DNA from 4 places in the Streptomyces sp. NPDC058665 genome. Region 4 is predicted to be linked to each of the others. Evidence: riboswitches for the same ligand, from Rfam matches in the RefSeq annotation. Region 4 holds a riboswitch; each other region holds the start of a gene.

The links. A riboswitch is a leader RNA that binds a small molecule or an ion and turns the genes downstream of it on or off. The one in region 4 is predicted to bind cyclic di-AMP.
Positions count from the first base shown of each region.
Region 1: it holds a riboswitch for cyclic di-AMP, as region 4 does, so the genes downstream of both, ACFWV8_RS22660 (M23 family metallopeptidase) here and ACFWV8_RS01935 (transglycosylase family protein) in region 4, are expected to answer to the same signal.
Region 2: it holds a riboswitch for cyclic di-AMP, as region 4 does, so the genes downstream of both, ACFWV8_RS24460 (transglycosylase SLT domain-containing protein) here and ACFWV8_RS01935 (transglycosylase family protein) in region 4, are expected to answer to the same signal.
Region 3: it holds a riboswitch for cyclic di-AMP, as region 4 does, so the genes downstream of both, ACFWV8_RS28205 (M23 family metallopeptidase) here and ACFWV8_RS01935 (transglycosylase family protein) in region 4, are expected to answer to the same signal.

Region 1 is NZ_JBHXRX010000034.1:64,898-72,396, reverse strand. It holds gene ACFWV8_RS22680 (alkaline phosphatase family protein) at 1-535, opposite strand, end outside; gene ACFWV8_RS22675 (DUF5998 family protein) at 535-1,131, opposite strand; gene ACFWV8_RS22670 (GNAT family N-acetyltransferase) at 1,183-4,161, opposite strand; gene ACFWV8_RS22665 (HPr family phosphocarrier protein) at 4,295-4,576, shown strand; gene ACFWV8_RS22660 (M23 family metallopeptidase) at 4,649-5,452, opposite strand; cyclic di-AMP (ydaO/yuaA leader) riboswitch at 5,467-5,637, opposite strand; gene ACFWV8_RS22655 (M16 family metallopeptidase) at 5,845-7,212, opposite strand; gene ACFWV8_RS22650 (pitrilysin family protein) at 7,230-7,499, opposite strand, start outside.
Region 2 is NZ_JBHXRX010000039.1:28,213-35,711, forward strand. It holds gene ACFWV8_RS24450 (glycosyl hydrolase family 28-related protein) at 1-694, shown strand, start outside; gene ACFWV8_RS24455 (ScbR family autoregulator-binding transcription factor) at 810-1,457, opposite strand; cyclic di-AMP (ydaO/yuaA leader) riboswitch at 2,181-2,372, shown strand; gene ACFWV8_RS24460 (transglycosylase SLT domain-containing protein) at 2,377-3,120, shown strand; gene secD (protein translocase subunit SecD) at 3,195-5,546, opposite strand; gene ACFWV8_RS24470 (hypothetical protein) at 5,622-6,185, opposite strand; gene ACFWV8_RS24475 (SRPBCC family protein) at 6,468-7,397, opposite strand; gene ACFWV8_RS24480 (metalloregulator ArsR/SmtB family transcription factor) at 7,394-7,499, opposite strand, start outside.
Region 3 is NZ_JBHXRX010000052.1:15,514-23,012, forward strand. It holds gene trmB (tRNA (guanosine(46)-N7)-methyltransferase TrmB) at 1-458, shown strand, start outside; gene ACFWV8_RS28200 (PrsW family intramembrane metalloprotease) at 608-1,870, shown strand; gene ACFWV8_RS28205 (M23 family metallopeptidase) at 1,896-2,960, opposite strand; cyclic di-AMP (ydaO/yuaA leader) riboswitch at 2,972-3,126, opposite strand; gene ACFWV8_RS28210 (PP2C family protein-serine/threonine phosphatase) at 3,379-4,467, opposite strand; tRNA gene ACFWV8_RS28215 (tRNA-Met) at 5,065-5,138, opposite strand; gene ACFWV8_RS28220 (hypothetical protein) at 5,210-5,389, opposite strand; gene ACFWV8_RS28225 (HAD family hydrolase) at 5,486-6,139, shown strand; gene ACFWV8_RS28230 (hypothetical protein) at 6,173-6,385, opposite strand; gene ACFWV8_RS28235 (antitoxin) at 6,565-6,771, shown strand; gene ACFWV8_RS28240 (VOC family protein) at 6,921-7,355, opposite strand; gene ACFWV8_RS28245 (TetR/AcrR family transcriptional regulator) at 7,454-7,499, shown strand, end outside.
Region 4 is NZ_JBHXRX010000002.1:112,918-120,416, forward strand. It holds gene ACFWV8_RS01900 (hypothetical protein) at 1-102, shown strand, start outside; gene ACFWV8_RS01905 (rRNA adenine N-6-methyltransferase family protein) at 99-1,001, shown strand; gene ACFWV8_RS01910 (hypothetical protein) at 1,060-1,287, shown strand; gene ACFWV8_RS01915 (DUF6879 family protein) at 1,290-1,802, shown strand; gene ACFWV8_RS01920 (DUF5753 domain-containing protein) at 1,998-2,549, shown strand; gene ACFWV8_RS01925 (cytochrome P450) at 2,581-3,828, shown strand; gene ACFWV8_RS01930 (transglycosylase family protein) at 3,969-4,901, shown strand; cyclic di-AMP (ydaO/yuaA leader) riboswitch at 5,160-5,334, shown strand; gene ACFWV8_RS01935 (transglycosylase family protein) at 5,338-6,048, shown strand; gene eno (phosphopyruvate hydratase) at 6,329-7,499, shown strand, end outside.

The sequences.
Region 1 (7,499 bases), on a different contig from region 4:
ACGACACCTGCGCGGTGTGCACCCCGGCGGCGTGGGCGAGCTGGAAGAGCGTGGGATAGGGCTGCCAGACGTGCGGGTCGGTCCACGGGCGCCAGCGGAGCTGGTTCATCAGGGCGCCGGTGGCCGGGTCGCGCACGGTGTAGCCGGGCAGTCCGTGGGCACCCGGCGGTAGGCCCGTACCGACGGAGGCGAGGGACGTCGCGGTGGTGGCGGGGAAACCGACGGTGACCGGCCGGCCGGTGCCGCCGCGTGAGGTGCCCAGCAGCGACGTCAGATACGGCGCCTCGTCCGGGTGGTCCTTGATCTGCTGCCAGCCGAGGCCGTCGATCAGGAAGACGCAGTTGCGGTCGGCCGGGGTGAGTTCGGGGATGACGGCGGCCGGGGCGCCGGCGGCGGTGCCCGGTACGGGAACGCCCTGGCCCGCGAGGAGGGTGGGCAGCAGGTCGGCGAGGGAGCCGCCGCCGTACTCGGGGACGGGCGCGGTGTGCAGGGCGAGCGGCTCGGGGTCCTGCCAGGCGGGCGGCGGGGCGGCCATCAACGGCCGGTCGAGGAAGTGGCCGCGGTGGCTTCGGAGAGCGACTGGGCGAAGACGAGTGTCTGCCGTACGGTGTCGGGTCCGTCACCGGCCTCGCTGACGCGCAGGCTCAGGTCGTCGGCGGTGGAGTTGCCGGTGTAGCCGTGGTCGGCCTCGCAGTTGGGGTCGCCGCAGGCGGCGGGCTCCAGGTCGATGCGGGCGACGGCGCCCCAGCCGATGGTGAGGACGACCTCGCGGGGCAGGGTGCCTGGGGTGTACGACTCGGGGTTCGCGACGACGCGGCTGACCACCACGGACGAGATCCGGTCGAGCTTGACCGACTCGGTCGAGGTGGTGGCGTACGGCGTCGGTGAACTGGTGTCGGCCGCCTGCTCGTCGGTGTGGCTGACGATGAAGCGGTGGGCGGTCAGGACGAGGACGGTGACATGCCGGCGGACCTCGTTGGAGTCGAACGTCGTCTCCTGGTGGACAAGGAATGAGGCGATGGGTTCGCCTCCGACAGCGGCCTCCACCGCTTCGGCCACGAGAGCCGGGTAGTAGCCGCTGCGCTCGATCGCCGTGCGCAGCCCCTGGGTCGTCGTACCGGTCTTCGCCATGTGCCCCATCCTACGGGGGCGCGATGCGTGGCCAGGACCGTGCGGACCTGCTCAGTAGCTGGGCAGGCGGCGGGGGCCGAGGTCGTCGCGGGACGGGGGCGGGGCGAGGCGGACGCTCGCGCCGAGCACGGTGAGGCCGTGCGACGCGACCACCACCGGTTCGAGTGCGACGGAGACGATCTCCGGGTGGGCGTCGACGAGCCGGGACACCCGGAGCAGCAGCTCTTCGAGTGCGGCGGTGTCGACGGGCGCCGAGCCCCGCCAGCCGAAGAGGAGCGGCGCCGTCCGGATGGACCGGAGCAGTTCGGCGGCCTCACGGTCGGTGACGGGCACGAGCCGGTGGGCCAGATCGCCGAGCAGCTCGGAGGCCACTCCCGCCAGCCCGAACGAGAGCACCGCGCCCGCGGCCGGGTCGATGACCGCGCTCACGACGGTGTCCACACCGCGCGGTGCCATCGGCTGGACGACGGGCCGCAGCTCGGCGGGCTCCCCGAGCAGTTCGGTGAGTTCGCCGTACGCCGCCCGCAGCCGCGCCTCGTCGGCGAGGTCGAGCCGTACGCCGCCGAGGTCGGCCCGGTGGCGCAGATGCGGCGCGGTGGTCTTGAGCGCGACGGGGTAGCCGAGCCGGGCCGCCGCCTCAACGGCGTCGTCGGGGGTGGGCGCGGGCAGGGTGGGGCGTACGGCGATCCCGTACCGCCCGAGCAGTTCGCGGGTGTCGTCGTCGCCGAGGCACGTACCGAGCGGGTCGGTGGAGGACGCGTCGCCGAGCAGCCGGTCGATGAGCGCGGCGGCCCCGCTCTCGTCGATGTCGTCGTACTCGGGCACCTTGCCGGGTTCGGCGGCCTTCCTTCGCCACTGCCCGTAGGTGAAGGCCTGGCTGAGCGCGCGTACGGCGCGCTCGGCGGCCGGGTAGGCGGGGATCCGGCCGGGGGCGGTGTCATCGCCCGGGGCGGTCTCCCGCGCGGGGTCGTCGTCGGGGGCTGGCGGGCGCGGCCGGGTGACGGTGCCGGGCACCGGAACGGGGCGGACGGCGGGGCGGGCGGACGCGTCGTCCGCGGGCGCCGGCTCCGGGCCCGGTGCGGGCTCGGGCTCGGGCTGAGGCTCCGGTACGGGCACCGGCTCGGGCTGAGACCCGCCGCCCGGACCCGGCATCGGTCCCGGGCTGGGGGCCGTCGTGGTGGCCGCCGAGAGCGCCTTCGCCAGGCCGCCGATCTCCACATGGACCACGGCCACCGGCTTCGCCGGGGACGCCGACGCCGCCTCGCGCAGCGCCGCCGCCAGGACCTCGCCGTCGCCCGACTCCATCGCGCCGCCCTCCCCGACCCAGGGGATCGCCGTGACGACGACCGCGTCGCAGCCCGGGTCCGCCAGCGCCGAGGCCAGCGCCGTACGGAAGTCCTCCGGGCGCGCCGATGTCGTGAGGTCGAGCGGGGGCAGCGGGCGCAGGCCCTCCGTCAGGCAGGCGTCGTACGTGAGGAGGCCCAGCGACTCAGAGTTGCCGAGGATCGCCACGTGCGGTCCCCGCGGCAGAGGCTGGGACGCGAGCAGGACGCCGGCGTCCACCAGCTCCGTGACGGTGTCCACGCGGATCACCCCCGCCTGGCTGAGCAGCGCCGAGACCGTGGCGTCCGGGATCGTGCCGACCGGCACCGCGTGCCCCGGCGGCGCGCTGCCGCTGTGCCGCGCGCCCTTCGCGACGACGACGGGCTTCGCCGCCCCCGTACGCCTGGCCAGCCGTGTGAACTTCCGTGGGTTGCCGATGGATTCGAGATACAGCAGGACGACGTCGGTGTCCGGGTCGTCGTGCCAGTACTGGAGGAAGTCGTTGCCCGAGACGTCCGCGCGGTTGCCCGCCGAGATGAAGGTGGACAGGCCCGCGCCGCGCCGGACCAGCCCCGCGAGCAGGGCGATACCGATCGCGCCCGACTGGGTGAAGAGGCCGATCCGCCCCCGGTCGGGCGACTCAGGCGCGAGCGAGGCGTTGAGGCGGACGGGCGGCGAGGTGTTGATGATCCCGAACGCGTTGGGCCCGATGACCCGCATCCCGTACGAACGCGCCTGCCGCACCAGTTCGCGCTGCCGCTCCAGTCCTTCGGGCCCGCTCTCGCCGTAACCGGCGGACAGGACGACCAGTCCCTGGACGCCGTGTTCGCCGCAGTCGGCGACGACGTCGGGCACGCGTTCGGCGGGGACGGCGACGACCGCGAGGTCGACGGGCTCCTCGATCTCCGCCAGGGAGCAGACGGCCGGGACGCCGTCGATCTCGGTGAGTTCCGGGGGCAGAGCCACGTTCACCGCGTACACGCGCCCGGTGAAACCCCCGTCCAGGAGATTGCGCAGCACGGCTCGCCCGACGCCGCCCGCGGTGCGCCCGGCGCCGACGACGGCCACCGACGACGGGCCGAGGAGCCGTCGCACGGAGCGGGCCTCGGCGCGCTGCTCACGGCCGCGCTGGACGGCGAGCGACTCGGCGGTCGGTTCGAGGTCGAGGACGAGACGGACCGCGCCGTCCTCGAAGCTGCGTTTCTGGGTGAACCCGGCGTCCCGGAACACCTTGATCATCTTGCTGTTGGCGGGCAGCACCTCCGCCGCGAAGCGCCGGATACCGCGCTCGCGAGCCACGGCGGCGATGTGTTCGAGGAGCGCGGAGGCGATGCCGCGCCCCTGATGCGCGTCCTGGACGAGGAAGGCGACCTCCGCCTCGTCGGCGGGGGCCGACGCGGCCCTGCCGTCGCTGTCGACGCGGTCGTAGCGGACGGTCGCGACGAACTCGCCGTGGACGGTCACCGCGAGGCCCACCCGGTCCACGTAGTCGTGGTGGGTGAACCGGTAGACGTCCTTGTCGGAGAGCCGGGGGTAGGGCGCGAAGAAGCGGTAGTACTTCGACTCGTCGGACACCTGCTCGTAGAAGTTGACCAGCCGCTCGGCGTCGTGGGTGGTGATGGGGCGGACGCGGGCCGTGCCCCCGTCGCGCAGCACCACGTCTGCTTCCCAGTGAGCGGGGTACGCGTGCTGCGACGGCGGCGTCATGACACGAGCCTACGGCGCGCACATGGGTAGCGGCGGTTACCCGGCCGGGGCAGGCTGGGGGTGCCGCACCGGGCCGTTCCGGGGCACATGAGACACTGGTCTAGACAACAACTGTGACTTGAAGGGCAACACCATGGCTGAGCGCCGCGTCAATGTCGGCTGGGCCGAGGGCCTGCACGCCCGTCCCGCCTCCATCTTCGTCCGGGCCGCCACGGCTTCCGGCGTTCCGCTTACCATCGCCAAGGCCGACGGCAGCCCGGTCAACGCGGTGTCGATGCTCGCCGTGCTGGGGCTGGGCGCGCAGGGCGGCGACGAGATCGTCCTGTTCTCCGACGCGGACGGTGCGGAGATCGCGCTGGACCGGCTGGCGAAGCTGGTCGCCGAGGGTCTGGACGAGCTGCCCGAGACCGTCTGAAGCGCGAGCGCACGTTCCTGGCACGTATGGCGAAGGCCCCGGCAGGATGCCGGGGCCTTCGTCGCGTGGTGACTAGACGTTCACGCCGTGGGAGCGCAGATACGCGACCGGGTCGATGTCGGAGCCGTACTCCGCGGTCGTCCGCGCCTCGAAGTGCAGGTGCGGGCCGCTGGAGTTGCCGGTCGAGCCGGAGAGGGCGATCTGCTGCCCCGGGGCGACGCTCTGGCCGATGGAGACGCCTATGGACGAGAGGTGTCCGTACTGGGTGTACGTGCCGTCGTTCATACGGATGACGATGTTGTTCCCGTACGCGCCGCCCCAGCCGGCCTCGACGACGGTGCCCGCGCCGACGGCCACGACCGAAGTGCCGGACGCGGCACGGAAGTCGACGCCGGAGTGGCTGCCGGAGGACCAGAGCGCGCCGCCGGTCCTGTAGCCGGTGGTGAGCGAGGAGCCGGCGACCGGGAGCCGGTAGGAGTTGAGGCGCTCGCGCTCGGCGGCCCGTGCCGCGCGCTCCTTGGCGGCGCGGAGTTCCTTGGCGCGGGCCTCCGCCTTGCGCTTCGCCTCGGCCTTGGCGCGCGCGGCGGCCTTGGCCTCCGCCTTCGCTTCCGCGGCCTCTTCGGCTGCCGCCCGCTGCGCGTCGGCCTGGGCGTCGATCTTCGCGGCGAGCGAGTCGTCGATGACGATGGCACGGGGCGGGGCCTCGGGGACGGCCTCCTGGGCGAGGGTCGCCTCCGCGTCGGCGGCGAGCGCCGGGGATGCGAGGGTGCCGATGACACCGGCCGCGGTGAGGGACGCGGCTCCGGCGAAGTTCGCACCTCTGCGCGTCATTCGGTTCCGGGCACGGTGCTTCCCGGTGGCACGGGTGAACGCCATTGAGGTGGCTGGTCCTTTCCTTCCTTCTCGCCTACCGGGCAGGGCCTGGCTGACGGGTTCGGAGCAGGAAGGTCTCCTACGGGGGTCCTCCGCGCATGGCGAAGGGCGCCCGATTCACCCCAGGGACAGGTTGGGTCCCCGGCTCCCCAGGCTCGCGCCTGACGGGGACTCGGCGATGGCTGTCCGGTGCCGCGGACGCGGCGGGCTCTGACGAACAGCCGGACCGACGCTAGGCGTTCATCTTTCAATCACCAAACGGACAGCCCGTTTTGTAGCGCACGCCACAGGGCATTCGGGCAACCCACCCATAAATACGGACAAATAAGGGAACCCCGGCGACAAGTTCGTCACCGGGGTTCCCTTTGTCCTGATTCCCGTACGGGATCGTGCCGTCAGCCGGTGACGACCTTCACCTCGCCGATGTCCAGCGCCTCGACCGGCTCCCGGATCACCGAGGCGTCCCCGACGAGCACCGTGACGAGCCGGTCGCCCGGGAAGGCGCTGACGACGGCGGCCGTCGCCTCGACCGTGCCGGTCTCGGCCAGGCGCGCGTACAGCCGCGCCTGGAAGTCGTCCGGCAGGTGCTGTTCGACCTGGTCGGCGAGCGTGTCCGCGACGGACGCGGCCGTCTCGTACTTCAGCGGCGCGACCCCGACCAGATTCTGTACGGCCGTCTCACGCTCGGCGTCCGTCAGGCCTTCGGCCGCGAGCGTACGCAGGACCTTCCACAGGTCGTCCAGCGCGGGCCCGGTCGACTCGGTGTCCACAGACCCGCTGATGGCGAGCATGGAGGCGCCCGTGCCCTCCGGGTCGGAGCGCAGCACCTGCGCGAAGGCCCGCACGCCGTACGTGTAGCCCTTCTCCTCCCGCAGCACCCGGTCGAGCCGGGAGGTGAGCGTGCCGCCCAGGCAGTACGTGCCGAGCACCTGGGCCGGCCAGACGCGGTCGTGCCGGTCGGGGCCGACGCGGCCGATCAGGAGCTGGGTCTGTACGGCTCCGGGCCGGTCCACGATCACGACACGGCCGGTGTCGTCGGCCGTCACCGGCGGCACGGGGCGCGGCTCGGAGGTGTCGCCCGTCCAGTCGCCGAGGGTCTCGGCGAGCAGGGCGTCGAGGTCGACACCGGTGAGGTCGCCGACGATCACCGCGGTGGCGGTGGCGGGGCGGACATGCGCCTCGTAGAAGGCCCGGACGCCCTTGGCGTCGATGCGTCCGACGGTCTCCTCGGTGCCCTGGCGCGGGCGCGACATGCGCGAGGTCTCCGGGAACAGCTCTCTGGAGAGCTGCTTCGCCGCGCGGCGGGCCGGGTTGGCCTGCTCGTGCGGGATCTCGTCCAGCCTGTTCGTGACGAGCCGGCCGACCTCGCTCTCGGAGAACAGCGGCGCGCGCAGGGCGTCGGCGAGCAGGCCGAGCGCCTTGGGCAGCCGGGAGACCGGGACCTCCAGCGAGACCCGTACACCGGGGTGGTCGGCGTGCGCGTCCAGCGTGGCGCCGCAGCGCTCCAGCTCGGCGGCGAACTCCTCGGCGGTGTGCTTGTCGGTGCCCTCGGACAGGGCGCGGGCCATGATCGTGGCCACGCCGTCCAGGCCGTCGGGCTCGGCCTCCAGCGGGGCGGCGAGGGAGATCTCGACGGCCACGACCTGCTGGCCGGGGCGGTGACAGCGCAGCACCGTCAGGCCGTTGGGCAGCGCGCCGCGCTCGGGGGCGGGGAACGCCCAGGGCCTGGCCTCTCCCGCGGTCGGCTGCGGGTGGAACTCCATGGTCACGGCAGCGTCGGTCACTGGTCCGCCCCCTCGTGCTCGTCGGTGGTCTCGTCGGCGGCGGCGTCCTCGTCGTCGGAGGTGACCGGCTCGTAGACCAGCACCGCCCTGTTGTCCGGGCGCAGCCGGGCCTCGGCCACCGCGCGCACCTCGTCGGCCGTGACCTCCAGCACCCGCTGGACGGCGGTCAGTGCCAGCTGCGGGTCGCCGAACAGCACCGCGAACCTGCACAGTTCGTCCGCGCGGCCCGCGACCGTACCGAGCCGGTCGAGCCATTCGCGCTCCAA
Region 2 (7,499 bases), on a different contig from region 4:
GAACACGTACGCCGACGGCATCAACTTCACCAACGGCACCCGCAATTCGTCGGTGGACAACTCGTCCTTCCGCACCACGGGCGACGATTCGCTCGCCGTCTGGGCCAACCGGTACGTCAAGGACCCGGCCGTGGACATCGCGCACGACAACTCGTTCACCGACAACACCATCCAGCTGCCGTGGCGGGCCAACGGCGTCGCGATATACGGCGGTTACGGCAACAAGGTGCAGAACAACCTGATCGCCGACACGGCCAACTATCCCGGCATCATGCTGGCGACCGACCACGACCCGCTGCCGTTCTCGGGCGAGACCCTGCTCACCGGAAACGCCCTCCACCGCACGGGTGGCGCTTTCTGGAACGAGGACCAGGAATTCGGCGCGATCACCATCTTCCCGGCGAGCCGGGATATCACCGGCGTGAAGATCAGGGACACCGAGATCTCCGACTCCACGTATGACGGCATTCAGTTCAAGAACGGTGGCGGCAACGTACCGGACGTCGAGATCAGCGACGTGACCATCGACAAGTCCAACAACGGCTCCGGAATCCTGGCGATGGGCGGTGCCCGCGGCAGCGCGACGCTGACGGGAGTGACCATCACGAACTCGGCCGAGGGTGATGTCCTCGTGGAGCCGGGATCGGCCTTTGTCATCAACGGCGGCCCCGGCACGCGGCGGACCGCCAACTGACCGGCGAGACCGGCCCGTTCGACGCCTTCCGTACCGCTCCTGAGTAAGGAGCCCGCGGAAGGCGTCGAGTCTTTTTGGGACAGAACGAGCGACTCATAAAACAGATTGGTCGGTTTTATTTGTCCTGGAGGGCTTCGATCTCCGCGTAAATCCGCTCACCCCGGTCCGGCGCCATGTCCAGCTTCGCCAGCACCGCGGGCACGGCGATGCTCGGCAGCACATGGTTGAGAAGCACCGAGATCCGGTGGTCGAGATCCGCGCGGTCGCACAGGACATGGGACATCGTCTGCACGCCGGCGAAGGCGCCGGTGAACAGCTCGGCGGTCTCCCTGAGGTTCACATGGGGCAGGAGTTCGCCCTGCTCCTTCGCCTGGCGCAGCATGTCCTCGTTCTGCGCCACCCACGACTCGAACGGTGTGCCGCGGTTGATGCCGAGTGCGCTCTGGTCGAGCGCCAGGCCCGTACTGGCTCTGACCAGCGGGTCGTGGCGCAGCCGGTGTGCGAGGACCATGCCCTGGTCCACGAGCAGCTGTAGTTTGCTGCTCTGCTCGGGGAACGGTCCGATCGCCAGTTGGGCGTCGAGGACCCCGAGCGCGAGGTCTTCCTTCGAGGTGAAGTGGAAGTACAGGGCGCCCTTGGTCACCCCCGCCCGCGTGAGGATCTCGCCGACGGTGGCCGAGTTGTAGCCGCGCTCGTCGAAGACGGCCGCCGCCGCTTCGAGGATCGACCGGCGGGTCCGGATTGCACGGTCTTGCTGCGCCATCGGGCTCCCTCCTGCCTTGCATAGATTCGTAGTCGGGCTGTGACGACAGGTATTGAAAAACAAACCGCGTAGTACGTATCTTACCGAAGCAGTCCAGGCGGATCGGAAGACGGTCCTCGTAGCCAAGGAGTGGGCGCACCGGTCCGAGGCGGCCGATGTCCTCCCCACGGGATGAACACGGCTCGCCGGCAACCGATTCTCCATCCTCTCCGTTTCCGTGGAATCCGAATTCTGGCGGGACCTGACCATTCCCTGACACGGGGGCCTCGTGAAAGCAACTCCCGGAGTGTAGGCGCTTGTTCGGCACGTTCCGAAGGTTCCGCACCTTGCGCGCTCGGTGCTCTGCTGCCCAGCTCCTGGGCGGTCGACCAGCCCGCGTACAAGGGCGGAGCGGGGCCGGGAAACCACCCCACCCCGCCCTATTGGAAAGCGCACATTTGTCCATTTTGCGGTGCGGTCGTTATGGGTATTTCAAGCCTAACTTGTCCCTTTTTGGGTGGTGTTGGGTGCGAGTGGTTGCACCGAAAGCTCGTGATGTGTGTCACAGGTTTGAAGGACCGCGCTTCTCGCCGCCCCGCCCCACCTCCCGTGCCGCAAAAGAAAGTTGAGGCCCGAATCGCCTCGCCCGAATTCGAATTGACCGGCGCCGGATCCGTGAATGGCATGGCCCTGTGAATTCAGGACTTGTTTCGCCCGGACCTTCTCGCTTACGTTCTCGTCATTCCGGGCGGAACGCCGAATCCTGCCGCTGTCCGGAAACCGCACCCAACAACTCATGGACGGCAGGAGCGGGGGACCCAGGTAAGTCGCCGATCCGTTGCACCGGACCGGCTCGGGGTGAAGTCGCGCACTATCGCGGCCGGGCATCTCCCGCTCGAACCCGACAGCTCACCTCGCAGGCGACGGAGAGGATTTCGTCATGCCCGCAGAGGGTAAGCACCGCCGTTCCCGCACCAGCCCGCTCGCCCGCCGCCTCATCGCGGTCGGCACGGGCGGCGCAGCACTCGCCCTTCCCCTGGTGACCGCTACCACGGCGGGCGCGGCCCCCGCCCCGCAGCACGTCAAGACGGCCCCGGCCGCTTCGACCGCCGTCCAGAAGGTGACCCACACCGTCATCAAGGGCGAGTCGCTGGCCAAGATCGCCAAGGCCCGCTCCGTGAGCGGTGGCTGGCAGGCGATCTACAAGACCAACCGCGCCGCCGTCGGCGACAACCCCTCGCTCATCCACCCCGGCCTGAAGCTGAAGCTCGCCGGGAAGGCCAAGTCCGAGGGGGCCGCGCCGACCGGGACCGCGTCGGAGAGCGAGGCCACCGAGGCCGTCGAGACCGCCGCCAAGACCTACACCAACAACCTCGACGGCTGGATCCGGGAGGCGCTGGACGTCATGGCGCAGAACGGCATACCCGGCTCGTACGACGGCATCCACCGCAACATCATGCGCGAGTCCGGTGGTAACCCCCGCGCCATCAACAACTGGGACTCCAACGCCGCGGCCGGCACCCCGTCGAAGGGCCTGCTCCAGGTCATCGCCCCGACGTTCGAGGCGTACCACGTGCCCGGCACGTCGACCGACAGCTACGACCCGGTCGCCAACATCACCGCGGCCTGCAACTACGCGGCCGACCGCTACGGCTCCATCGACAACGTCAACGGTCCCTACTAGACCCTGCGGCGTCCGTCACCTCACCGACCGCCGGCCGGACCGCACCAGCGGCCCGGCCGGCGGCCTTCACGCGCTCACACCCGCGCCCCGTTGTCCGCCGGGCGTCCGCGACGCGGCACCGTCCGTGAACGGCCCGCGCCACGCCGCCCCCGCGGCGCCCCCGGACCCCCCTTGCGGGACGTCTCCATCGCCAGCGCGACCGGCACGGCGGTGAACACGGACGAGTACGTGCCCACGCAGATACCGATGAGCAGGGCCAGCGCGAAGTCCCTGAGCGAGTCCCCGCCGAGTACCGCCAGCGCCGTGAGGATGAACAGCGCGCCCATGCCGGTGTTCACGGTTCTGGGCACCATCTGTAGTACAGCGGTTCGCGCGGTCGGCACCAGGGAAGCGCGGGGCGCCCTCGCCCACAGCTCACGGACCCGGTCGAAGACCACCACGGAGTCGTTCACCGAGTAACCGATGACGGTGAGCAGCGCGGCGAGGAAGATCCCGTCGACGGGACGGCCCAGCCACGCGAAGACCCCGATCAGGATCACCACGTCGTGCACCAGCGCGGCCACCGACGCCACCGCGAACGACCATCTGAACCGCACGGCCAGATACAGGAGTTGGACCCCGACGGCGATCCCCAGCGCGATCAGCGCGTGGCGCCTCAGCTCATCGCCGAGGCTGGGGCCGATCAGGTCGTCCCGTACCTTCGTCGTCGGTCCGCCCTCCTCGCTCAGGGCGCCGCGGATGGCCGCCTCGGCCCGCTCGCTCGTGTCCCCGGTGCGCACCGAGAGCTCCTGCCGGCCCGCCGTGGTGACCTCGGCATCGGCGAAGCCCGCGTCGGCCAGGGCCGTGCGAGCCGTGTCGACATCGACGGGCCGGGTCGTCGCGTACTCCATGAGCCGCCCGCCGGTGAACTCCACGCCGAGGTTCACCCCGCGCAGGGCGACACCCAGCACCGCGACGGCCATCACCGCGGCCGAGACGACCAGCCACCGCCGCGACCTGCGGAACAGATCAGGGGCGCGGCGGGTCAGATACGTACGTACGCGGCCCGGCAGGCCGATTCCGTTGACGCCGGGGAAATCGGCGACGAAGCGGGAGCGTGCCGCCACATCGGTCAGTGCCCGCGCGATGACGAGGGCGGAGAACATCGACACGAGCACGCCGATCCCCAGGGTGACGCCGAACCCCTTCACAGGACCCGATCCGAGGGCGAAGAGAAGGCCGGCGGCGAGCAGAGTCGTCACGTTCGAGTCGACAACCGCGGTGCGGGCGTTACGGAATCCGGCGGCCGTCGCGGACCGCAGGGTGCGGCCGGACCGTGGAGCACCGCCGGAGCGGCCCGCGTACTCCTCCCGCGCCCGTTCGAAGGCCAGCACGTTCGCGTCGACCGCCATCCCGATGGCGAGCACGAATCCGGCCAGGCCTGGGAGCGTCAGCGTGACGCCGAGCGCGACCAGGGCGGCGTACGAGATCAGCGCGTACCCGGCCAGGGCCAGCGAGGCGAGGCCGCCGAAGAGGCGGTACACGAAGGTGATGAACAGGGCGGTGAGGCTCGCGCCGATCACCGCGGCCCGCGCGCTGGCGCCGATCGCCTCGGCGCCCAGCGTCGGGCCCACGGTGCGCTGTTCGACGACGTCGACCGGCACCGGCAGGGCCCCGCCCTTGATCAGCAGCGCCAGGTTCCTGGCCTCATCGGCGGAGAAGGAGCCGCTGATCTGGGTCGTACCCGACGGAAGTCCGGCACCGCAGGCCACGGAGGGGCTCACCTGCGGCGCGGAGATCACCTTGTCGTCCAGCACGATCGCGACCCGGCGCCGCTCGTCCTGCGGCGGATGGCAGGCGGCTTCCCCCGTCAGCCGTGTCCACGCGCGGGACGCCTCGTCACGGAAGTCGAGGGAGACGAACCAGCCGGCTCCCCGCTGGCCGTCGAACTCCGCGCGGGCGTCCTTCACTCCCGCGCCCGACAGATCCGACGCGCCGAGCCTGAGCCGGCTGCCGTTCTCGTCGGGGAGGACCAGCTCTCCGGGTGTATCGGTCTTTTCGGGCTTTTCAGTCCTTTCGGGAGGCTCGTCGCCGGCGACGCCGTTGACGGGATGGAAAGACAGCTGGGCGGTCCGGCCCAGCACCTCGGCGGCCTTCCGCGGATCGGTGACGTCGGGGAGTTCGACGAGGACGCGGTCCTCGCCGGAACGTGTGACGGTCGGCTCCGCGACCCCCAGCGCGTCGATCCGCTGACGAAGGACCTCGACCGTACGGTCGGTGCTCTCCCGGTCGGCGGTCGCGGTCGCGGAGTCGCGGGCCTGGAGAACGAGCCGGGTGCCGCCTTGCAGATCGAGCCCCAGTCTGGGGCTCATGGTGAGTGTGACGAAGAGCGATACGAGCAGGACGGCCACAGCCAGAACTGCCCGCACCGTGGTGGCGCGAGTCATGGGATTCCTCCGGGAGGGTGCCGGAACGCGCCACCCCCGCGAGGGAGACGGGCCTGGCTTCAGGCCCGCCCGGCTCTACCGGGGGCGGTGCGTCGGCGCGGAAAGGGGACAGTGCGGATGACTGCTCCCGGAGGGAGGCCCGCGGACGTCGGGCAGTCCGGAGGGCTGGGCCGCCGGTGCGGTGACACCGGGCCGTACGCCGCGGTCCACGACGGCGCGGGGGAGGGGAAGTCCCGTGGTGAACGGCAGGACGCCCGTGTCGGGCTGCGGCGCGTGCTGCTGCCGGGTGTGCTCGGGTGTCCGGAGACCGGTGGAGGCGGCCCGGGTCGGCGCGCCCGCGTAACTGTGGGCGGCGCGGGGGGAGTCCCGCCGGAAGTCGCGGGACCGCTCGGAGCGCGTCGGCCGGTCGGCCTGCTGGGGGAGTGTCCGCTGGACGGGAGTTGCCGCGGCGGCGCCGGCGCTCGTGGCGCCCACCGCTGCGGCCGGTGCGGGAGATACCAGCGTGACGACGCCGAGGAGCAGCGCCGACAGCACCCCCGCGGCACGCTGCCGAACTCCCCAACCCGTCCGCCGCACCGGTGAGTTCGCCGACGCCGGCTCCACGCGGCCACCGCGCGACTTCCGTGCCTGGACAATCACGGTCTCAAGGTACCCGCCGCGAGCCGACAGCCGGGCACCACACAAGAACTCCTGCGCGGACCCCGCCCGTCGGCCCTTGCCGCGCCCGCCCGGATGCCGGTTCAGACGAGGGCGACGCGTACCTGGACGACGACCGTCCGGCCCCTGCGTGCGGACGAGGCTCCCTTGCGGGCCCGCCCTAGGTTCTGTCCGGCGGGTCTTCGCGGGCCCGGAACACCGCAGTGACATCAGCCGCTGCCGCGGCGGGCGCTCCCTGATCCTGCCTGATCCAAACGACAGACCCTAGGCGCGGGCCCCGCCCCCGGCCCCGGTCTGCGGTGTCTTCATCAGTTCCGCCGCCAGTTCCTCCACGCGTACCCGCCACGCCGCCAGCGCCGCGTCCGTGGCGAAGCCGTGCGGTCCGGTCTGCGTGAGTACCAGCCGGGGACCGTGGCCCGTCCCCGGGCGCAGCTCCCAGCGGACCTCGCCCTCGGGACTCCAGGCGTACGCGAGGAGTTCCGGTGCGTGTACGGCCGTGACCGGGCCTGCCGGGACCTTGTCCGCGGTGAAGCCCGGAGGCACGGGCGACCCCGTCAACGGCTCGGCTCCGCCCGTCAGTTGGGCCCAGACCGCCTCGGCGGGCCGTACGAGCTGGCGCACGAAGCGGACCTGTCGCCCGCCGTCCGCGGTCTCCTCGGCCCGGCCCCGGGTCAGCTCGTCGAACCGGGCCAGATACGCCTCGTGCAGCGCCCCGCGCGCGTCCTGCTCGACGTCGACGGGGCGGCCGTCCAGCACCTGCCCCAGCGCCGCGATACAGATCTGCCAGCCGGACGCGAAGCTCGCCGCCCCGAACCGGTCGCCGAAGGTGTGGACGAGGAGAAGCCGCGATCCGTCCCCGTCAGGGATGATCTCCCAGCTCAGATGGTCCTCGCCCCAGGTGAAGGCGAAGAGGCGCGGCTCGTCGGCGTCGGTGACCTTCCCTGTCATGCCGGGGCCGGAGTCGCCGGGGAAGTGGAAGCCGATCTCGCCGCCCGGCCGCGGATCGACGCTCACCTCGGAGGGAAACCACCGCGCGAGGTGCTCGGGCCGTGTGATCGCGTCCCAGACCCGCTGCGGCGGATGCGCGAGCCGCCGCTCCATGCGCAGCGCGGTCCGCCCGTCGCCCGCGCGCGAGAGGGAGGAGAAGCCATCGAGGCCATCCGGACGGTCCGGACCGTCGTTGTGCGGGGTCATGAGGAATCGTCCTCCATCGCGTCGAGATGCCGTTCGAGCGCGTCGAGACTCCCGGTCCACAGATGCCGGTAGTGCGCGAGCCAGGCGTCGAGTTCCGCTAGC
Region 3 (7,499 bases), on a different contig from region 4:
TGCGGCTGGCCGAGCGCGGCGGGCTGTCCAACATCCGGGTGGCCAACGGCGACGCGATCATCCTGCTGCGGGAGATGCTGGCGCCCGAGTCGCTGGACGGGATACGTGTCTACTTCCCCGACCCGTGGCCCAAGACGCGCCACCACAAACGGCGGCTGATCCAGCCCGAGTTCCTCTCGCTGGCGGCGCCTGTGCTGAAGCCCGGTGCCGTACTGCACTGCGCGACGGACTGGGAGCCGTACGCCGAGCAGATGCTCGACGTGCTGAGCGCGCACCCGGCGTTCGAGAACACCGCCCCGGACGGCGGATACGCGCCACGGCCCGACTCCCGGCCGCTCACGCGGTTCGAGGGCCAGGGCATCGAAAAGGGCCATGCCGTACGGGACCTGGTCTTCCGCCGCGTCGCGGGCGACGGGGCGGCGGACGAAGAGAAGGCGGGCGGCGCGCTCGCCGGCTGACGGCAGGAACCGGCCGGACGGCGTCGCGCGCTGTCAGTGGCTCTCGTTAGGGTCAGTAGGTGTCCGAACCGCCCCGACCGCCCCCGTACGACCCACCGGTCCCCGAGCCGGCGATCCCCGCCGCCGAGCGGCAGCGGCAGCTCGGCGACATGTGGGCCGCCGTTCCTGAGCGCTCCCGCTGGCGCTACCGGCCGTACCGCGCGTTCTGGCGGCACCCGGCCGTGCGCGCGGGCGCCGTGATCATCCTGCTCGCGCTCTGCGGCCTGCTGCTCATGTCGCTCGTCCGGGAACAGACCGGCACCCAGGGCTTCCTGGTCGGCCTCGGGCTGGCGGTCCTGCCCGTGCCGCTGCTGATGGCGGCCTTCCGCTGGCTGGACCGGGTGGAGCCGGGCCCATGGCGGAATCTGCTGTTCTCCTTCGCCTGGGGCGCCTGCGCCGCCGCCCTCGTGGCGATCACGGCCAACTCCTTCGCGACCCAGTGGATAGCCACCGCCACCGCCGACCCCGCCGGCGCGGAGTCCCTGGGGGCCACGGTGATCGCGCCGATCGTCGAGGAGAGCGCGAAAGCCGCCGCGATCCTGCTGATCTTCCTCTTCCAGCGGCAGTCCTTCACCGGACTGGTCGACGGAGTCGTCGTCGCGGGCTTCACCGCGACCGGCTTCGCCTTCACCGAGAACATCCTGTATCTCGGCAGCGCGTACGGCGAGGACCAGCAGATCGGCAACTCGGGGCTGCCCGCCATGACCGCGGCGACCTTCTTCGTACGCGTGGTGATGTCGCCGTTCGCGCACCCGCTCTTCACGGTCCTGACGGGCATCGGCTTCGGCATCGCCGCCCTCGCCACCAGCCGCCGGCGCGTCCGCCGGTGGCTGATGCCGATCGTCGGCCTCGTGCTCGCCATGGGCACGCACGCGCTGTGGAACGGCTCGTCGTCGCTGTTCGGCCCGTACGGCTTCTACGCGGTGTACGCGGCCTTCATGGTCCCCGCCTTCGCCCTGCTCACCTGGCTGGCGATCTGGACGCGGCAGCGCGAACTGCGCATGGTTTCGACCGAGTTGCCCGCCTACGCGGCGGCGGGCTGGCTCGCCAAGACCGAGCCGCTCGCCCTGTCCTCGATGCGGGCGCGCTCGATGGCGCGCGATGTGGCGGGGCGCGCGTACGGGCCGAAGGCGGCCCGTACGGTCGGCGAGTACCAGGCGTTCGCGACCGCTCTGGCGTTCCTGCGCCACCGGGCCGGGCGCGGCACGGCGGGGCCCGACTTCGTCGAGCGCGAGCAGGAGTTGCTGCACCACATGTGGCAGCGCCGGGAAACGGCGTCGCCCGCGCTGACGTACGCGGCGCGGGCGACGGGGCGGGTGTGGTCTCCGCCGCCGTACATCGACTACGGCGGCTACAACCCGTACAGGAACTAGGGGGTGTCTTGCCGATCAGGCCGGATCAGGGCGTGAGTCCCTTGCCGCGCAGCCAGCTCATCGGGTCGATGCCGCTGCCGCCCGGGGTGTGCACCTCCAGGTGCAGGTGCGGGCCGGTGACGTTGCCGGTGGCTCCCACGCGTCCGATGGTCTCGCCGGTGGTGACCTTCTGGCCCGCCCCGACGGTCATCGAGGACAGGTGGGCGTACCAGATCTCCGTACCGTCTTCGAGCTCCAGCACCACGCGGTAGCCGTACGAGCCGGACCAGCCGGCCGACTTGACGGTCCCGCCGTGGACTGCCTTGGTGGGCGTGCCCGTGGGAGCGGCGAAGTCCAGGCCCGTGTGCTGGCCGGAGGACCACATGGAGCCGGCCTGGCCGAAGGTGGAGGTGAGCGTGTAGGAGGAGGTGGGGAGCGAGAAGCTGGCGGCCAGCTTCTCCAGGCGCTCCTGCTCGGCCTTGCGTTCGGCCTCTTCCTTCGCCTTGCGCTTCGCCTCGGCGGCCTTCTTCTCCGCGTCGGTCTGCTGCTTCTCGGCCTCCGCCGCCGCCTTCTCCGCGGCGGCCTTCTCGGCGCTCGCCTTCTGGGCGGCGTCGGCCTCGGCCTGCTGCTGCTCCGCCTGCTGGAGGATGCGGGCGCGCAGTGCCTCGCCGGAGTCGGTGGTGCCCTGCTGGGCGTCCGCGACGGTGAGGCCCGCCGTGGTCAGCGGGGAGGGCGTCTCGTCGGTCTTCTTGTCGCCGTCGGACATGAAAGACCCGACACCGGGAAGGGACTTGGCGTCGGGGAGATTGTCCGAGAGCGCGTCGGGAAGTGATATCGAGACCGGCGGCTTGTCCTGCGCGGAGGCGATGCCTCCGGCGCCGACAGCGGCGATGACACCCACTCCGAGGACCGTGGAGCTGCGGGCCAGCGCGTTGCGCTGCTTGGCGACACGGTGCTTGCCGCGTACGGGACGGATGGAGTCCGCGGTGGGATTCCACTCCTCCCAGTCCCTGGTGGCCTCGCCGTCGGCGAGATCGGTGCCGGCGAGCCGGCTCCCGGGGCCGAAATGGGCCGGGACGGAGGCTTCGGGAGCAGGCCTGTTGGACGCCACTGGGGCGCTCTCCTTTCCTTCCTTCTCGCCTACCGGGTTAGCTGACGGGTTCGGAGCAGGAAGGTCTCCTACGAGCGTTTCTCGCCGCACGAGGCAGCAAGAGGCGCCCGATTCACCCCAATTGGTGGTTCCCCGGTTTCCTTGCGGAATTCGGCGCGTGCGCACGGTGCCGTCTCTTTCGACGGCTGGGACAACCGCGCTGCGTTATCGAACGTTAATAGACGACGGGGGCTTATTCCAAGCTGTTCCCGGTGATCGTTAGCGAGCACGGCGGGGATCAACCGGGACACAAGCAGGCGCAATCGGGCGAGTTGATCGGCATTCGGACCGTGTGCGATCACACACTCGAACTGACGGTGCGTCAAATGTTATGCGGAGTGGTGCGCCTCAACTACGCAGCGTGGCGGGGGAGATGACATCACGGCACGACCGGCATCGTCCGGCGCCGCTCCGGCTGCCGCGGGGTGGGCCGGCTGATGGCCAGCAGCGCCATGTCGTCCGTCCTGCCGCCGCCGGTGTGCAGCCGTACGTCCCCGACGATCGCCTGCAGCAGATCGTCGGGACCGGGAAAGATCCGCCCCGCGAGCCGTCCGCCCGGGTCGTAGAAGACGCCCTCCGCGTTGCGCGCCTCGGAGAGCCCGTCCGTGTAGAGGAGCAGCGTCGCCCCTGGCCGGTACGGGACCTCCTCCGCGTGGTCCGGCCACGTCCCCAGCTCACCCATCCCGAGCGGCAGCGCCGGATCGGTGGGGGCCAGCACGGTCAGCGCGCCGTCGGGGCCGAGCAGCAGCGGCTCAGGGTGCCCGCGGTTCAGTACGCGCACTATGCCCTCGGTGTGGGGGACCTCGGCCAGTACGGCGGTGGTGAAGCCCTCGAACAGGTCGATCCCGCTGCGCCGCGTGCCTTCGCGCGCCAGCGCACGCTCCAGCCGCCGCGCGACCCCTTCGAGCGTCGTCTCCTGCTCGGCGGCCTCCCGGAAGGCGCCGATGATGACGGCCACGGTCTCGACCGCGCCCATGCCCTTGCCGCGTACGTCGCCGACCACCACCCGTACCCCGTACTCCGTGTCCTGGACGGCGAACAGGTCGCCGCCGATGTACGCGCCCTCCTCGGCGGCCTCGTAACGCGCGGCGACGTGCAGCCCGCCGATCCGGGCCTCGGGTGTCGGCAGGACAGCGCGCTGGGCGGCCTCGGCGATCACCCGTGCGGAAGCCAGGCGTTCACCGCTGCGGCGTACGACACCGTTGATGGCCAGCGCGAGGACGGAGACGGTGAAGACGGTCAGCGAGTCGGTGATCGTGTCGACCCCGCTCGATGAGCTGCCGAAGTAACGCAGTCCGATGACGGCGCCGACGGAAAGGAGGCCGACCAAGAGGGTGCGCAGGAACGAGAAGAAGGGGGCGGCGACCAACGGCGCCGCCGAGAAGAACGGGGAGGCGGTGAAGGCGGTCGGGGTCGCCTGGTCCAGGATGATCCCCGCCACGATGATCAGACCGGGCAGCAACTCCACGACCGGATGCGTCGGCCGGGAGGCGAGCCGGCCGCGTCGGCGCTTGGGCGGCCGGGGGTCTTCGGGGCCGAAACCGGGCGGGAGCTTCTCGACGGGGCGCGAGCGGCGCCAGGTGGGGTCGTCCGGGTCGGCGTCCGCCAGCCGGAAGCCTTCGTCGGCGCGGCGGAAACCACGTTGGACCAGGCGCCGGACGCCGCCGTTGAACCGGCGGAGCCTGGAGGAGACGGCGGGACGGTGGGACGTGCGGCGGGGCGAGGAGGTACGGGCGGGCCGCTCGGCGGAGGGGTCGGGGACGGCCCCCTTGGCGGGAGGGTGCTCGCCGCCGCCAGGGGGGCCGTCCCCGGTCCCGTCGTCCCCGCTGTCTCTCAGGTGCCCCACCAGTGGCCTCCTGCCCGGTCCGTCGAATGCCGCGGACGGTACCGCGTCCCCCCAGGCTGGCCTCTTACGCGCCGGGCGGCTACCCGCTGTCGACCGACTGGGCTATCCGGCGGGCCGGTGCGATGACGGTGGCTCGGCCGCGGCCGTGGGAATCGGGAACAGGACGCGCGCACGACGAAGGCCCGGATCCAGTGGATCCGGGCCTTCGTCCTCTGCGAGTAGCGGGGACAGGATTTGAACCTGCGACCTCTGGGTTATGAGCCCAGCGAGCTACCGAGCTGCTCCACCCCGCGCCGTTGACTGCAACATTACGCCATCCGGACCAAGATCATTTCCATTTACCCCGCCGAGGGCCCCGATCGGCCTAGGCGGCCTCCACCACATCGGCGCGGATCGCCGCGGCCCACTCGACCAGCAGCCTTTGGTACTCCTCCTGCTCGGCGGGGGACAGCGCCCGGCCCGCGCGCGCCCACAGGGCACGGATCTCCGCGTTGACGACGGCGGCGGGACGGACGGAAGCACTGGCATCAGAGGAAGCTGACATGCGGTAAGGCTACGGCCAGCCACTGACAATGGGCAGAGCGTGTACCCCACGACCTCACACAGTCACCTTCCGGAGCCCTCTACGCTTACCCCGGTGATCGAAACCATCGTGTTCGACGTCGGCGAGACTCTCGTCCGCGACGACCGCCACTGGGCTTCCTGGGCCGACTGGCTCGGCGTCCCCCGCCACACCATCTCCGCGCTGGTCGGTGCCGTCACCACGCAGGGCAGGGACAGCGCCGACGCCCTCCACCTCATCAAGCCGGGCATAGATGTCGGCGAGGCGTACCGGGCGAGAGAAGCCGCCGGCCGGGGCGAGCACCTGGACGAGTCCGACCTCTATCCCGACGTACGGCCCGCCCTGGCCGCCCTGCACCAGTTCGGCGTACGCGTCATCATCGCCGGCGACGAGACCGTCAAGGCCGGGGAACTGCTGCGAGGCCTCGATCTGCCCGCCGATCTGGTCGCCACGTCCGGCGAGTGGGGCGTCGCCAAGCCGTCGGCGGAGTTCTTCGCGCGAGTCGTGGAGGCGGCGGACACCGCGCCGGAACGGATTCTGTACGTCGGCGACCACCCCATGCACGATCTGTTCCCCGCCCAGCGGGCCGGTCTGCGGGCGGCGCATCTGCGGCGCGGGCACTGGGGTTATCTGACGGCGGACGATCCGGACGTCGTCGCGGCGGCGGACTGGCGGATCGACGCGCTCACGCAGCTCACGCCGATCGTGGCGGAGCAGCGGCAGTTGGCCTGAGGCGGGCACGGCAGCCTTAAGGAGGGCGATTCGTCACTCGGGGCCGTACTCGTGCGGCTGCCCGCCCTGCCACTCGACCCAGGAAGGATCGTCGAGCAGTTCCCACGCGTCGGGCAGGCCGGCTAGCCGCAGGAATTCGATCAGGTGGTCGTCGTTGTGGGCGAGTCCCATGATCCGGCCGCGGACGGTGACTCTCCGGCCGCCCGTCCCGGACGGCCGGTGTACGACGATCGGTGTGTCACTCATACGGTCAAGAGTGCGACTCCCGGGGCTGGAGCGCAGCCTCGGGGGCCGGTCTTTGTCCGGAGATCCCGGCGAAATCGGCAGCTTGCGCCTCTTCTGTACGCTTTTCCGTCGCCCGGATGCGGGATGCGGCGGGCGCCCCGATGCTGGGTGAGGAGCAACCCCACAAGGGAGGACGAGCCATGTCGATGCTCGACAGACTCAAGGGCCTGGTGAAGGGCCACGAGGACACCGCCCGAAAAGGCGTCGACAAGGCCGGTGACGCCGTCGACAAGAAGACCGGTGACAAGCACAAGGGCCAGGTCGACACCGCCCAGCAGAAACTCAACGAACAGCTGGGCTCGCAGGACCGGCCCACGCCGGGCGACGACCGCCCGCCGCAGAGCTGATCCGGGGCGGATCGCGTACGGCTCCGAGCCCGCGGTTTCCAGCGCGCCGCTCCAAGCCCGCGCGTACGTCCGGTGCCCGGTGCCTGGCGCCTGGCGCCGACGAAGGCTCCGACCGGTCCGCGTTCCGGTCGGAGCCTTCGTCGCGCCCGCTACGGACCCGAGGACGCGCCCGCCCCGGCGTACTGGTGCGCGAACTCCCCCGTCGGCTCGACCGGCGTGATGACGTCGATCAGCACCCCACTGGGGTCCGCGACGATGAAGTGCCGCTGCCCGAAGTCCTCGCTGCGCAGTCCGAGTACGGGCGTCAGCCCCTCGCCTTCGACGAGCCGCGCCCACTCCGCGTCCACGTCCGCCACCTCGAAGTTGAGGAGCAGCCCCTGGACGGGTCTGCGGTAACCCTCGGGCAGCGTGGGGTGGGTGGGGTCGAGGAGCGCGAGCTCGTACGGGACGGCCCCCGGGCGCCGCAGGCTCACGTACCAGTCGACCTCGAACGTCGTCTCGAACCCCAGCAGCCGGGTGTAGAAGTCGCGGGACTCCTGGAGCCGCGCGGTGGCGATCACGGGATAGAAGCTGGTCAGCTCCATGACGGCCTCCTTTCGCATACCATCGGTACGTGAACGACGTTATTCGCATGCCATCGGTATGTCAATCGAGGGCGACGGAGGGTACGGAGGGGAACGCCATGCCGCGGGAGCAGCGCGGAGCCAGGGCCCGGCAGCGGGAGCGGA
Region 4 (7,499 bases):
TTCGAGCGGGTCCCGCGCTACGCGTTCGCGCCGGACACCGTCTACGTATGGCGGGAAGAGCACTGGCGTCCGGTCCGCAGGCAGGATGATCCGGGGAAGTGACCCAGGTCGATGACGGCAAGCCCTTGGACGACGGGAGCGGGTTCACTCCCACCAGCTCTATCAGTTGCGTTGCCGCCGTCATCAACATGGTCACTTCCCTGGCCCCCGAACCCGGTGACAGAACTCTGGAGATCGGAACGGGGTCCGGCTACAACGCAGCGATTCTGGCCGAGCGTGTGGGAGCGCGGAATGTCGTCACCTTGGAAATTGACCAGCTCCTGGCCGACGGGGCCCGATCGCGGCTGGCCAGCGTCGGGTACGAGGCATCGGTGGTCCTCGGGGACGGAGAGCGGGGCTACGCCGAGCGCGCACCGTACGCGCGGTTGATCTCCACCGCTTCCGTGAGGCGTGTTCCGCAGGAGTGGCTGCACCAGGTGGCACCCGGTGGCGAGGTTGTCACCCCATGGCTCCCGAACGACCGGGCTCTCGGGCTCGTCTGGCTCCGGGTGCGAGAGCCGGGTGTGGCCGGAGGTTGGTTTCACGGCGCGGAGACGTTCATGCCCGTACGCGGCCAGCGGAGGGAACGGGCGGACCTGGCCGCGCTGTGGAGCGCGACCAGGGACATGGCGGCCGAGACGGAGGAGCGGTACGACCTGGACGATGTCGACGTGCACGGGGAGTTCGCCCTGGCGGTGCTCATGGCCGGTGTTACGGCCTACCGGCAGGAGGGCGGCTGGTTCTTCCTCGCCGAGGACCGAACGTCATGGGCGCGGCTCGCCGGCCGGACCGCCGAGCGGTTCGGCGACCGTGACCTGCTGGGGGAGGCCGTCATCGCACTCGACTGGTGGAGGTCTCACGGCCGCCCGAAACTGTACGACTTCGGTATGACGGTCACGCCGGACGACCATCGCGTCTGGCTGGGCGAAACGGCCAACGAGGTCTCCGTGTTCCAGAGCTAGAGGTGTTGTTCGCACCGCGCCATCGGAGTCGTCCGGTGGCTTTCGAGGAGGGAATCGCATGCGCGCTCGTTTTCTCGGCAAGGACCTTGAGTCCCAGTCAGGCAGCTCGCCCACGCTGTACGCGACCGACCGCGCCGACCGTGCGACGTACATCGCGCAGGGGTGGATCGTCACCGATCCTCAGACGCTCGCCGACATCGGCCCCGTACCCCAGGGTGAGACGATCATCGAGATCCCCGAAGATGTCTTGAAGTACTACGCTCGCCGCTACCAGGAGGAGAGCTGAGCTTGATCACCGGCGACGAGTTCGGCCAGCTCTTCCGGACTTTCAAGCACACCGCCTTCCGTCTGGAAGTACGTGATCGCTACGACTCGTCCGTCGAGAACGCGGCTCTCGCCAAGTTCCTCGCGGGTGAAGAAGATGATCTCCCTTGGCTTCAAGACTGGTTGGCCGTGATCCGTGAGGCCACCCTGCTCGGGCGCCGCTTCGCACGCGTGCGGGTCGTCAGTACGCCGCTCACCGACTACAGCCGCTTCGGTGTCTGGTGCGCGCAGTTCACGAACGGGGCCGGCGAGGACATTCGCTATCTGGAACGAGAGAGGGCAGGCGCGCTGGGGCTGCCCTCTCACGACTACTGGCTGTTCGACTCGTCGGTGCTCGTCCGCATGCACTTCAACGACGGTGACGAGTTTCTCGGCGGGGAACTGGTGGACGACCCCGCCACTGTCGTCCAGCACAACTACTGGCGCGACCGAGCATGGCACTACGCCGTGAGACGGGACGACTTTGCGACCGAGTAGGACATCGGGCGCGGCTCACCTACACAAGGCACGCGAAGCGCTCGGACGGCGGCTCCGCGAGTTGCGGAAAGATGCCGGGTCACCGGGCAGGAAGGGGAAACTGACTCGCTGCTCGCCGCCCTGCGCACTCTTGAGGTCCAACAGGCTGACTGGCGGCGGCAGTTCCGAGGTGGGCTCAAGGCGCACCAGGACCAGCTGGGGGCGCACGAGTCGGGGGCCGGGCTCATCCGGGCTTTCGAGGCCACCGTCATCCCCGGACTGCTGCAAACTCCCGAGTACGCACGCGGCCGACTCGCCCAAGGTGTGCAACTCTTCGGCTCGCCCGACGACATTGACGAGGCCGTACGGGCCAGGCTCCGGCGCCAGGAGATCCTCTACAAGCGCGACAAGAGGTTCCACTTCGTACTGACCGAAGCGGCCCTGCGATTCCGGCTCTGCCCGCCGGAGGCCATGCTCGGGCAGCTGGACCGTCTGATCGCGCTGTCGGCGCTGCCGAACGTCAGACTCGGCATCATCGGCTTCGACACTCCGTACGGTGTCGCGCCCTGGCATGGCTTCTGGATTCTCGACCGCGAGCGCGTGGTAGTGGAGACCTACTCTGCCGAGTTGAACCTCGCGCAGCCGAAGGAAGTAGCTCTGTACGAAGGTGTCTTTGACAGTCTGGCCACGGTCGCCTCGTACGGCCGGGCGGCTCGCGCCGTGATCACCCGGGTGATCGACGATCTCGCGACCGACGCCGCCGAGTAGGCACCGCATCAGGCCGGTTACTGTCACCTCCATGTCCGACTTGCCCAGCCCCGCTCCCGACCTCTTCACCTGGGAGTTCGCCACCGATCCCTACCCCGCCTACGCCTGGCTCCGCGAGCACGCGCCCGTGCGGTGGACGCGGCTGCCCAGTGGGGTCGACGCGTGGCTGGTGACGCGGTACGCGGATGCCAAGAAGGCTCTGGCCGATGCTCGGCTGTCCAAGAATCCCGTGCATCACGCCGAGTCGCCGCACGCCAAGGGGAAGACCGGCATCCCGGGGGAGCGCGGTGCGGAGTTGATGACGCATCTGCTGAACATCGATCCGCCCGATCACACCCGTCTGCGGCGGCTGGTTTCGCAGGCGTTCACTCCCCGGCGCGTGGCCGAATTCGCACCCCGGGTACAGGAGTTGACCGACGGGCTGATCGACTCATTCGCGTCGAAGGGGGAGGCCGACCTGATCCATGACTTCGCCTTCCCGCTCCCCATCTACGCGATCTGCGATCTGCTCGGCGTCCCGCGCGAGGACCAGGACGACTTCCGCGACTGGGCCGGGATGATGATCCGGCACGGCGGCGGGCCACGGGGCGGGGTCGCGCGGTCCGTCAAGAAGATGCGGGGGTATCTCGCCGAGCTCATCCACCGTAAGCGGGACGACCCCGGAGACGACCTGATCTCCGGCTTGATCCGGGCCGGCGACCACGGCGAGCACCTCACCGAGAACGAGGCCGCCGCGATGGCGTTCATCCTTCTCTTCGCGGGGTTCGAGACAACCGTGAATCTCATCGGGAATGGCGTGTACTCGCTGCTTCGTCATCCCGATCAGCGCGAGCGCCTTCAACGCTCCCTCCGCGCAGGCGAGAAGGAACTCCTCGCGACCGGCGTCGAGGAACTGCTCCGCTACGACGGTCCGGTGGAGCTCGCCACCTGGCGCTACGCCACCGAACCCGTCGAACTCGGCGGGCAGCGCGTCGCGGTCGGTGACCCCGTCCTCGTCGTACTCGCCGCCGCCGACCGGGACCCGGCGCGGTTCGCCGACCCGGACCGGCTCGATCTGGCGCGGAGTGACAACAAACACCTCGGATACGGCCACGGCATCCACTACTGCCTCGGCGCGCCCCTCGCCCGGCTTGAGGGGCAGACCGCGCTCGCCACCCTTCTGACCCGCCTGCCCGACTTGCGGCTAGCGGTCGAACCGTCCGATTTGAGGTGGCGTGGGGGGCTCATCATGCGTGGACTGCGTACGCTCCCGGTGCAGTTCACAGCGGTGAGTGACTGACGGATCGTCAACACTGTGACTTTCACGTGATCTACGCTGCATCGACTTGTGACAGACGTTCGAGTACGGCTACGTTCACGATCGTCCCGGCAGTCACGCGCCGGGGTTCACGTCCCAGCAGTCTCACGGAAGGCAACCGCATGCGCTCCGGGAACGGCCGGCACCGTCGGCCCCGTCAGGCCCCCGCCCTTGTCGTCGCGGCAGGGGTGACAGGCTCGGCGATCGCCATCCCGCTGCTCGGCGCGACCGGCGCCAGTGCGGCGGACGCCTCGACCTGGGACCGCGTCGCCGAGTGCGAGAGCGGCGGCATGTGGAGCGCCGACCTCGGCAACGGCTACTACGGCGGCCTCCAGATCTCCCAGGAGACCTGGGCCGACTTCGGCGGTACGGCGTACGCCCCCACCGCCGACCAGGCCAGCCGCAGCCAGCAGATAGCCGTCGCCGAGAAGATCCTCGAAGCGCAGGGGCCGAGCGCGTGGCCGACCTGCGCGCTGGTCACCGGGCTCACGGCGGAGCCGGGCACGGACGCGGGCGCCGACGGTGAAGCGGACAAGGCTCAGGGCAACGGTTCCTCCGGCGAGTCCACCCAGCAGCAGGAGACCTCCCCGGAGCCCGAGCCGAGCGAGACGGCCGAGCTGCCTCCCGCTCCCGAGTCGACCCCGTCGTCCGGGCAGTTCGGCCGCGACTCCGCGTCCGAGGCCGAGGAGCAGGGCGCCGAGCCGAGCTCGGAGCCCAGCACCGCCGACGCGGGGAAGGGCAAGCACCGCGGCGAGGCGGCCCCCGAGGCGGGCAAGCCCGCCGGGGAGGCCGAAGCCGGCGAGGAAGGCAAGACGGACGAAGAGCGCGAAAGCGGCCGTCATGCCTCACGGGGTGACAGTTCGACACGCGCCGACGACGTCGCGGACGGCTCGTACACCGTCCGTGCGGGCGACAATCTGTGGGCCATCGCCGACGAGGCGAAGGTGGAGGGTGGCTGGGCCGCGCTCTACCAGGCGAACCGCGAGGTCGTGGGCTCCGACGCGGACCTCATCCTGCCGGGCCAGAAGCTCGATCTGACCGCGAATCAGGGGTAGTTAAGCGGGCTATGTCCGCATCTGGGCAAGTGAGACAAGCGTCTCTTCGCCCCAACTGATGCGGTCTGCCCGGCAACTCGCCCCCTTTCCGTTCCGACCTGCGTAAACAGAGGTTTCCTCGGGGCGGGATGGGCGAATCATCCCGGATGTTCCTTCTTTGAACATCCGGGATGTCTGTGTTTACGGTCTGAACCGCTCGCACCGCGGGCACCGTCGACCGTCACGCCGAGTCCTGCCGTCGGTCGGGGGGAGTACTCGTCGCTTCACGCGCCGAAGGCAGGAGCGGGGGACCCAGGTAAGTGCCGGCCAATACGGCCGGCTCGGGGTGCAGCCGTGTGCGAGGGGACGTACAGACGTTCCCGGGTCGCACGGCCGGGCAACTCACTTGGCCCGAACCCGACAGCTCACCTCGCAGGCGTCGGTGAGGAGATCTCGCATGCTGTTTTCCAGCGCGTCCGGCAAGGGCAAGCACCGTCGTCCCTCCAAGACCGTCCGTTACGCCACGCTCGCCGGCATCACCGGTGCCGCCGTCGCGGTCCCGCTGATCGGCGCCACCGCCGCCTCCGCGGCCACCACCTCCGAGTGGGACGCCGTCGCCCAGTGCGAGTCCGGCGGCAACTGGTCGATCAACACCGGCAACGGCTACTTCGGCGGGCTTCAGTTCTCCGCCTCCACCTGGGCCGCGTACGGCGGCACCGCGTTCGCCTCCAGCGCCGACCAGGCCTCGAAGTCCCAGCAGATACAGATCGCCGAGAAGGTCCTGGCCGGCCAGGGCAAGGGTGCCTGGCCGAGCTGTGGCGTGGGTCTGTCCAACGCGTCGAACGACGCGGGCTCGGCCGACTCCGGCTCCGGGGACTCCGGTCAGCAGCAGGCCGCCCCCGAGCAGACCGAGCAGGCCCCCCAGGCCGCTCCGGAGAAGCGGTCCGCCCCGCGTGCGACGCAGGAGCAGCCCGCCTCGCGCACCGAGACGCGCGGCCCGGTCAAGAAGGGCGACGGCGAGTACAAGGTCAAGCCCGGCGACTCGCTCTCCAAGATCGCCGAGACCAAGAAGGTCGAAGGCGGCTGGAAGAAGCTCTTCAAGCTCAACAAGGACATCGTCGAGGACGCCGACGTGATCTTCCCGGGTCAGCAGCTCCACCTGAGCTGACCCTTTCCCCTTGAACCCCCGGCCCGGCGCGCCTCACTCCCCCCGGACGCGCCGGGCCGGGGGCTTCGGACGGCCTCCGGCCTTGGGCTTCGGAAGGGCTCGACCCAACCCTTGGACATTCGGGTCCGAACGGGCATCGCGGACTCTTTTCGTCCCAGCGGGCGGGCATCTGCCGACCGCCGACCGGGAGCCGGTTAGGCTCATGCCGCAAGGCCAACGCAAGGCCGACGAGGCCCGGCACCCATGAGGCCCTGCTCCACGCGTCACATCCCAGAAGGAGATGCTCGTGCCGTCCATCGACGTCGTCGTAGCCCGGGAAATCCTTGACTCCCGAGGCAACCCAACGGTCGAGGTCGAGGTCGGCCTCGACGACGGCAGCACCGGCCGTGCTGCTGTCCCCTCCGGTGCGTCCACCGGTGCGTTCGAGGCCCTTGAGCTCCGCGACGGTGACCAGAACCGCTACCAGGGCAAGGGCGTCGAGAAGGCCGTCCTCGCCGTCATCGAGCAGATCGGCCCGGAGCTCGTCGGCTACGACGCCACCGAGCAGCGCCTGATCGACCAGGCGATGTTCGACCTGGACGCCACCCCCGACAAGTCCTCGCTCGGCGCCAACGCCATCCTCGGTGTCTCCCTGGCCGTGGCGCACGCCGCCTCCGAGGCCTCGGACCTGCCGCTGTTCCGGTACCTCGGGGGCCCGAACGCGCACCTGCTGCCCGTTCCGATGATGAACATCCTCAACGGCGGGTCGCACGCCGACTCCAACGTGGACATCCAGGAGTTCATGATCGCGCCGATCGGCGCCGAGTCGTTCTCCGAGGCCCTGCGCTGGGGCGCGGAGGTCTACCACACGCTGAAGAAGGTCCTGAAGGAGAAGGGGCTCTCCACGGGCCTCGGCGACGAGGGCGGCTTCGCGCCGAACCTGGAGTCCAACCGCGCCGCGCTCGACCTCATCCTCGTGGCCATCAAGGAAGCCGGCTACGCCCCGGGCAAGGACATCGCGCTCGCACTCGACGTCGCGGCCTCCGAGTTCTACAAGGACGGCTCCTACGAGTTCGAGGGCAAGTCCCGCTCGGCCGCCGAGATGACCGAGTACTACGAGGAGCTCGTCGCCTCGTACCCGCTGGTCTCCATCGAGGACCCGCTCTTCGAGGACGACTGGGCCGGCTGGAAGGTCCTCAACGACAAGCTGGGCTCCAAGGTCCAGATCGTCGGCGACGACCTCTTCGTCACCAACCCCGAGCGCCTGGCCCGTGGCATCGAGGAGGGCTCGGCCAACGCCCTGCTCGTCAAGGTCAACCAGATCGGTTCGCTGACCGAGACCCTGGACGCCGTCGAGCTGGCGCAGCGCAGCGGCTTCAAGTGCATGATGTCGCACCGCTCCGGCGAGACCGAGGACGTCACGATCGCCGACCTCGCCGTCGCCACCAACTGCGGCCAGATCAAGACCGGCG